Regions from separate parts of the Pseudomonas sp. P116 genome, predicted to be linked through region 1. Evidence: predicted binding sites of a transcription regulator. Region 1 holds the regulator's gene; the other holds the start of a gene.
The links. The regulator sigma-54, encoded in region 1, starts transcription at its own class of promoters, with help from an activator protein. The targets are predictions, from matches to a motif close to ANTGGCATNNANNTTGCTNT.
Positions count from the first base shown of each region.

Region 2: a site for sigma-54 is predicted at 2,216-2,235, ahead of ICA15_RS02305 (CmpA/NrtA family ABC transporter substrate-binding protein). Genes of this name have one in related genera too.

Region 1 covers NZ_JACVHB010000006.1:200,255-204,452, forward strand. Annotated here, with positions in the region: gene ICA15_RS21020 (HPr family phosphocarrier protein) at 1-106, opposite strand, end outside; gene rapZ (RNase adapter RapZ) at 122-979, opposite strand; gene ptsN (PTS IIA-like nitrogen regulatory protein PtsN) at 982-1,446, opposite strand; gene hpf (ribosome hibernation-promoting factor, HPF/YfiA family) at 1,458-1,766, opposite strand; gene ICA15_RS21040 (RNA polymerase factor sigma-54) at 1,840-3,333, opposite strand; gene lptB (LPS export ABC transporter ATP-binding protein) at 3,521-4,198, opposite strand, start outside.
Region 2 covers NZ_JACVHB010000001.1:459,092-463,289, forward strand. Annotated here, with positions in the region: gene rlmKL (bifunctional 23S rRNA (guanine(2069)-N(7))-methyltransferase RlmK/23S rRNA (guanine(2445)-N(2))-methyltransferase RlmL) at 1-93, opposite strand, end outside; gene rmf (ribosome modulation factor) at 625-840, shown strand; gene ICA15_RS02300 (quinone-dependent dihydroorotate dehydrogenase) at 1,105-2,127, opposite strand; gene ICA15_RS02305 (CmpA/NrtA family ABC transporter substrate-binding protein) at 2,363-3,574, shown strand; gene ICA15_RS02310 (ANTAR domain-containing response regulator) at 3,590-4,165, shown strand.

The sequences.
Region 1 (4,198 bases):
CTCTGATCGTGCAGTCGGGATACTGACCGGCAACCCCGACAAACTTCGCCGACGCTCGGGCATGCAAACCCAGTTTGTTGATGATTTCGATTTCCAGAGCAGGCATCGCGGTGTGAATCCTTTAGGTGAGGTCGCGGTGGCGAACCTGGACGTTCTTCAGAGTTTTCTGCAGGGCCTGACCCAGGCGTTCGGTCAGGTAGACGGAGCGGTGGTGCCCGCCGGTGCAGCCAATGGCAACAGTAACGTAGGCGCGATTGCTCGCAGCGAAGCGGGGCAGCCATTTGTGCAGGTAGCTGAAAATGTCTTGGAACATTTCTTCAACCTCGGGCTGCGCTGCCAGGTATTCGGCCACCGGCTCATCGAGCCCCGATTGCGCACGCAGCTCTGGCTTCCAGTAAGGATTAGGCAGGCAGCGCACGTCAAACACCAAGTCCGCATCCACCGGCATGCCGCGTTTGAAGCCGAATGACTCAACCAGAAATGCCGTGCCCGGTTCCGGCTGACTCAGCAAGCGCAGCTTGATGGTGTCGCGCAACTGGTACAGGTTCAGATTGGTGGTATTGATCTTCAGATCGGCCAGATCGGCGATGGGTCCCAGCAGGGCTGTTTCATCCTGGATCGCCTCGGCCAGCGAACGATTGGCGTTGCTCAGCGGGTGGCGTCGACGGGTTTCCGAAAAACGCTTGAGCAGGGTTTCTTCGTCGGCATCCAGATACAACACATCGCACTGGATATGGCGGCTGCGCACTTCTTCAAGCAGTTCGGGAAAACGCGAGAGATGACTTGGCAGGTTGCGCGCATCGATCGACACCGCCACCAGCGGTTGCGCCAGTTCAGTGTGAATCAGCGCGCGCTCAGCCAGTTCCGGCAGCAAGCCTGCCGGCAGATTGTCGATGCAATAGTAACCGTTGTCCTCAAGAACATTGAGCGCGGTACTTTTACCCGAGCCGGAACGGCCACTGACGATGATCAAGCGCATGATTACTGCCCGCTCTGCTCGTCCACAACAACCTGGTACAAGGCTTCATTGCTTGAAGCGCTGCGCAGTTTATCGCGCACATCCTTGCGATCCAGCATGCTGGCGATCTGGCGGAGCAACTCCAGATGCGCATCGGTGGCAGCTTCGGGGACCAGCAGTACAAACAGCAGGTCAACCGGCGCACCATCAATGGCGTCGAAATCGATAGGGGCTTCAAGGTGCATCAGGGCACTGATCGGCGACTGGCAACCCTTGAGGCGACAGTGAGGAATGGCGATGCCGTTGCCAAAACCGGTAGAACCGAGTTTTTCACGGGCAATCAGAGCCTCGAAGACATCTTGCATCTCCAGATCCGGCACTTCACGGGCGATCAGGTTGGCAATCTGTTCGAGGGCTTTCTTTTTACTGCCGCCCGGCACGTTCACGAGGGAACGGCCGGGGGTCAGGATACTTTCAAGTCGGATCATGGGGTAGGGGGTTATCGACCGGTCGCGCCCTGGAGCAGGCTCTGGGTCTTTTCCTTATGCTTTTTGAGTTGTTTGTCCAGCTTGTCGGTCAAGGCGTCGATCGCGGCATACATATCGGTATGTTCTGCGTTGGCGACCACTTCACTGCCGGGTATATGCAAGGTGGCTTCGATTTTCTGCTTAAGCTTTTCGACGCACATCGTGACTTGCACGTTGGTGATCTTGTCGAAATGGCGCTCTAATCGTTGAAGTTTCTCATTGATGTAGTCGCGCAGAGGTTCGGTCACTTCCAGTTGGTGTCCACTGATGTTGACTTGCATACAGCTTCTCCTTCGTTGCCAGTGCATAAAGCGGCAGGCCGAAAAGCCTGCCACTGGAACGCTGTAACGTGGCTTACATCAACCGCTTGCGTTCGCTCGAAGGCGCGATCCCGAGGGATTCGCGGTACTTGGCGACGGTGCGGCGAGCCACCTGAATGCCTTGTGCCTCCAGTAAACCAGCGATCTTGCTGTCACTCAACGGCTTTTTCTGATTTTCCGCGGCAACCAGTTTTTTGATGATCGCGCGGATCGCCGTGGACGAGCATTCGCCGCCCTCGGAGGTGCTGACGTGGCTGGAGAAAAAGTATTTCAGTTCATAAATACCGCGTGGGGTATGCATGAATTTCTGCGTGGTCACCCGGGAAATGGTCGACTCGTGCATGCCAACCGCCTCGGCGATGTCATGCAACACCAGCGGCTTCATGGCTTCGTCGCCATATTCCAGAAAGCCGCGCTGATGCTCGACGATCTGGGTGGCCACTTTCATCAGGGTTTCGTTGCGGCTTTGCAGGCTCTTGATGAACCAGCGGGCTTCCTGCAACTGATTGCGCATGAACGTATTGTCGGCGCTGGTATCGGCGCGACGCACAAAGCCTGCGTACTGAGCGTTGACGCGCAGACGAGGTACCGACTCCTGATTCAGCTCGACCAGCCAGCGTTCATTGTCCTTGCGCACAATGACGTCCGGAACGACGTATTCGGCTTCCGTCGATTCGATCTGCGAGCCCGGCCGTGGATTGAGGCTCTGTACCAGTTCGATAACCTGGCGCAGCTCATCCTCCTTGAGCTTCATGCGGCGCATCAACTGGCTGTAATCGCGGCTGCCGAGCAAGTCGATGTAATCGCTGACCAGACGTTTCGCTTCAGCCAGCCAAGGCGTCTTGGCCGATAGCTGGCGCAATTGCAGCAGCAGGCATTCGCTGAGATTGCGCGCGCCGATGCCGGCGGGTTCAAACTGCTGGATGCGGTGCAGAACAGCTTCGATCTCGTCCAGTTCGATGTCCAGTTCCGGATCAAACGCTTCGAGAATCTCGTCGAGGGTTTCGTCCAGGTAGCCCTGATTGTTGATGCAATCGATCAGGGTCACGGCGATCAGTCGATCGGTGTCGGACATCGGTGCGAGATTCAGTTGCCAAAGCAGATGGCTTTGCAGGCTTTCGCCCACTGAAGTGCGCGTGGTGAAGTCCCACTCGTCATCATCGCTGCTCGGCAGGCTGCTGGCGCTGGTCTGGTAGACGTCTTCCCAGGCAGTGTCGACCGGTAGTTCGTTGGGGATGCGCTCGCTCCAGTCGCCTTCCTCGAGGTTATCCACCGTCGGGGCGGTTTCCTGATAGGAGGGTTCCTGGATATCGGTGTTGGGCTTCTGTTCGGCGTTGTCAGCCAGGGGGTCGGTGTTGTCGAAGTCTTCGCCTTCTTCCTGGCGTTCGAGCATCGGATTGGATTCCAGAGCCTCCTGAATTTCCTGTTGCAGGTCCAGGGTCGACAATTGGAGCAGACGGATAGCCTGTTGCAGCTGCGGTGTCATCGTCAGCTGCTGGCCCATTCTCAAGACTAGCGATGGTTTCATGGCAGGGGCTTAACACCTTATTCGCCGGCGCGATGCGCCATCCACTACAGGGCGCCGAAGCGCCAAACTTAAGCAAATTATATGCCTGAAACTGAAGTGTTTGCCTAGAGCGCTGTAACAATTAAAGCGTATTAAATTCTGCTTGAACCGATACAGCGCCCGGGCGGCTCACCGGGCACCTTTACGCTTACAGGCGGAACTCGTGGCCCAGATACACTTCCTTGACCAGGTCGTTGGCCAGGATGGTAGCGGAGTCACCTTCGGCGATCAGCTGACCGTCGTTGACGATGTAAGCGGTTTCGCAGATATCCAGCGTCTCGCGCACGTTGTGGTCGGTGATCAGAACACCGATGCCCTTGGCTTTGAGATGGTGGATGATTTGCTTGATGTCGCCGACCGAAATCGGATCGACACCGGCGAACGGTTCGTCGAGCAGGATGAATTTCGGCGCAGTCGCCAGCGCGCGGGCGATTTCCACCCGGCGGCGTTCACCACCGGACAGGCTCATGCCGAGGTTGTCGCGGATGTGGCTGATGTGGAATTCCTGCAGCAGGCTTTCCAGCTCCTTGCGACGACCGGCCTTGTCGAGTTCCTGACGGGTCTCGAGGATGGCCATGATGTTGTCGGCTACCGACAGTTTGCGGAAGATCGACGCTTCTTGCGGCAGATAGCCGATACCGGCCTTTGCACGACCGTGCATTGGCTGGTGGCTGACGTCCAGATCATCGATCAGCACACGGCCCTGATCAGCCTGAACCAGGCCGACGATCATGTAGAAGCACGTGGTCTTGCCGGCACCGTTGGGGCCGAGCAGGCCGACGATCTGACCGCTGTCGATCGACAGGCTGACGTCACGCACGACCTG
Region 2 (4,198 bases), on a different contig from region 1:
GGCTTCTTCAAGGCCAAGCCCGACGGCTTCCTCGATGAGCAGGCCTTCAAGGCCTTTGGGGCAAGTGAGGAAGAGTTCGAATTGGTCGGACATGGTATTTCCAGAGCCTTTGGCTATGTGAACCGGCAACGCATTGCCGATCCGGTTTTCAATCAGGCGCTTTTCTAAAAGAACGCCCGCGTGGCACGAAGGTGTGCCGTTCCATCCCTGCTGCTCGGGTTAAAAGAGCTTAGATGCAAGGACAGAGAAAAATGTTGATGCAACAAAATGACTCAAAGCAACCCTTCGTCGAATAGTACCCCAGTGTAAACGTGGGTCATTCTCACTAAAGAATTAACCCCATCATGCAGCGCGGTGCCGATCATACCGGGGTTTGCTCAATAATCATTGAACAAATACGCAGTTACTTATTGCCGTAGCACCCTTTTCGTTACGTCCTTATGACAAAACGGTCATTCCATCGGTGTGACTCATTGGTTAGAAATGACCACAGGTTGACGTCGCAACGGCGTCAACACCTTGGCTCGCCACGCCGGCAGCGAGCCGCCCCCGGCAGAGTTTTTCTGCCAGACCTCGGTTGAGGTCAACGCGACACATACAGTCAACAAGTGAGGGAAACACCCTATGAGAAGACTTAAGCGTGATCCGTTGGAAAGAGCATTTTTGCGCGGATATCAATATGGCGTTGGTGGCAAATCCCGTGAGCTTTGCCCATTTACTCTACCGTCGGTACGCCAAGCCTGGATTAACGGCTGGCGAGAAGGACGCGGCGACAACTGGGACGGTATGACCGGCACTGCGGGAATCCACAGACTCAACGAACTTCACGCCGTCGGCTGACACAGGGCATTTATTCCGACACGACAATCTGAATTTGTAACGCATTAACCACGCACGTCCTTCCCGGACGGCGGGCTACGGCCCAGGGGCTCCTTCGAGGAGCCCTTTTTTATGCCCGGTCGATTTGCCTTTCGAATGTCTGCCGACTACCCCTGTAGGAGCTGCCGCAGGCTGCGATCTTTTGATCCTGTTTTTTTAAAATCAACATCAAGATCAAAAGATCGCAGCCTTCGGCAGCTCCTGCATTGACCGGGACAGCCTGGGTTATTTGCGCAGGGCGGCGATGGCGTCGACGGATTCACGAATCAGCGCCGGGCCTTTATAGATGAAGCCCGAGTAAATCTGCACCAGACTGGCACCCGCAGTGATCTTCTCAGCAGCATGCTTGCCTTCAGTAATCCCGCCCGCCGCAATGATCGGCAAACGCCCAGCCAACTCAGCCGCCAGCACTTTCACGGTGTGGGTGCTCTTGTCACGCACTGGCGCACCGGACAGGCCGCCCGCCTCGTCACCATGCTCCATGCCTTCAACGCCTACACGGCTCAGCGTGGTGTTGGTGGCAATGACCGCGTCCATCCCGGTTTCGATCAGCGCTTGCGCGACCTGCGCGGTTTCTTCGTCGGTCATGTCCGGGGCAATCTTGATCGCCAGCGGCACATGCTTGCCATGGCGCAGCGCCAGTTCGGCGCGACGAGTGGCCAGGTCAGCCAGCAACTGCTTGAGCGAATCGCCGAACTGCAAGCTGCGCAGGCCCGGGGTGTTCGGCGAACTGACGTTGACGGTGATGTAACTGGCGTGGGCGTAGACTTTGTCCAGGCAGATCAGGTAATCGTCAACCGCGCGTTCAACCGGGGTATCGAAGTTCTTGCCGATGTTAATCCCCAGCACGCCCTTGTACTTGGCCGCTGCTACCCGCGTCAGCAGGTTATCCACACCCAGATTGTTGAAGCCCATGCGATTGATGATCGCCTCGGCTTCCGGCAGGCGGAAAATCCGTGGTTTCGGGTTGCCCGGTTGTGGACGCGGGGTCACGGTGCCGATTTCGACAAAACCGAAACCCAACTGCGCGAAGCCGTCGATGGCCGCGCCGTTCTTGTCCAGACCCGCCGCCAGACCCACCGGATTGGGGAACTCCAGGCCCATGACCGTCACCGGCACCTTCGCTGGCGCCTTGCACAGCAGACCGTTGAGGCCCAAACGCCCACCCGCGCCGATCAGATCCAGCGACAGATCGTGGGAGGTTTCCGGGGAAAGTTTGAACAACAGCTGACGGGCCAGGGTGTACATGGGCGGCGATGACTCGGGCGGCGAAAAGAGGCGGCGATTATAGCCGGGCATCGACCCACCGCGCGAGGCGCACGCGCAAATCGACGCGACTGGCATATGCCTTGCACCCTGCTTGCCATCAGCCCGCCCGCCAATGACGGCGTACGGGCCGGGACAATGGCGTCGTCATGGGGTTTTGCCTGCGCAAAACCGGTGGCGGCGTTTTTTTTGAAGGCGGCTTTTGCAGGTGCATGCGATGAATGAACCCTCCGTCGGGCCGCTGGCCTGGGTCAACGGCAGCGATGCTCCGGAAAAGACTGCGATCAACCTTGGTTTCATGGCCCTGAGCGATTGCGCCTCGGTAGTGGTGGCCGCCACTCAGGGTTTCGCTCAACCTTATGGCCTGACCCTGAACCTCAAGCGCCAGACTTCATGGGCCAACCTGCGCGACAAACTGGTCAGCGGCGAACTCGATGCCGCCCACAGCCTGTACGGTTTGATCTACGCCGTGCATTTGGGCATCGGCGGCGTCGCATCCACCGACATGGCCGTGTTGATGGGCCTCAACCAAAACGGTCAGAGCCTCAACCTGTCCCACGGCCTGCAAAGCCTCGGCGTGAGCAGTCCTGAAGCGCTGGATCGCCACGTGCACCAATCCCGCGCAAAACTGACTTTCGCCCAGACCTTCCCGACCGGCACACACGCGATGTGGCTTTATTACTGGCTGGCGAGCCAGGGCATTCATCCGTTACAGGATGTCGACAGCGTGGTGGTGCCGCCGCCGCAAATGGTTGCGCACCTGCAAGCGGGACGAATCGACGGCTTTTGCGTCGGCGAACCGTGGGCCGCCAGCGCGGTGCAGCAGGATCTCGGCTTTACGCTGGCCACCAGCCAGACCATCTGGCCCGATCACCCGGAAAAAGTCCTCGGCTGCACCCGCGCCTTCGTCGAGCAATACCCGAACACCGCGCGCGCGCTGGTGATGGCGATCCTCGAAGCCAGCCGATTCATCGAAGAAAGCCCGGAAAATCGCCGCAGCACCGCGCAATTACTCAGCGCCCCGGATTATCTCGACGCGCCGGTTTCGTGCATCGAACCGCGCTTTCTCGGCGACTACGCCGACGGCCTCGGTAATCGCTGGCAGGATCCCCACGCCTTGCGCTTTCACGGCAATGGCGAAGTCAATCTGCCGTATCTCTCCGACGGCATGTGGTTCATGACCCAGTTCCGCCGCTGGGGTTTGCTGCGCGAAGACCCGGATTACCTCGCCGTGGCGCGTCAGGTCCAGCAATTGGGCCTCTATCGCGACGCGGCGACCGCTGTCGGCGTTGCCGCGTGGGGCACGGACATGCGCAGCAGTCAGTTGCTCGACGGCAAGGTCTGGGACGGCAGCGATCCGGCCGGTTATGCGCGCAGCTTCAAGCTGCACGCTCTGAGCGACGACGCTCCCCTTCTCGCCCGCCGCTGACAGGAGACCGCCAACATGCTGCGCATTCTGCTGATCAACGACACAGCGAAAAAAGTCGGACGCCTGAAAGCCGCTCTGACCGAGGCCGGTTTCGAGGTAATTGACGAGTCTGGCCTGACCATCGACCTGCCCGCACGCGTCGAAACGGTGCGCCCGGACGTCATCCTGATCGATACCGAGTCACCGAGCCGCGATGTAATGGAGCAAGTGGTGCTGGTCAGCCGCGACCAGCCACGCCCGATCGTGATGTTTACCGACGAACATGACCCCGGCGTGATGCGTCAGGCGATCAAGTCAGGGGTCAGTGCCTACATCGTCGAAGGCATTCACGCACAACGCTTGCAGCCGATTCTCGATGTGGCAATGGCGCGCTTTGAAAGTGATCAGGCGTTGCGTGCGCAGTTGCACGCCCGCGACCAGCAACTGGCGGAGCGCAAGCGCATCGAACTGGCCAAGGGACTGTTGATGAAGATGAAGGACTGCAATGAGGAAGAGGCCTACACCCTGATGCGGCGCCAGGCCATGAGCCGCCAGCAGAAGCTGATTCAGGTGGCGGAGCAGATTATTGCCATGAGTGAATTACTCGGCTGAATAACCAGCAAGATCAAAAGATCGCAGCCTTCG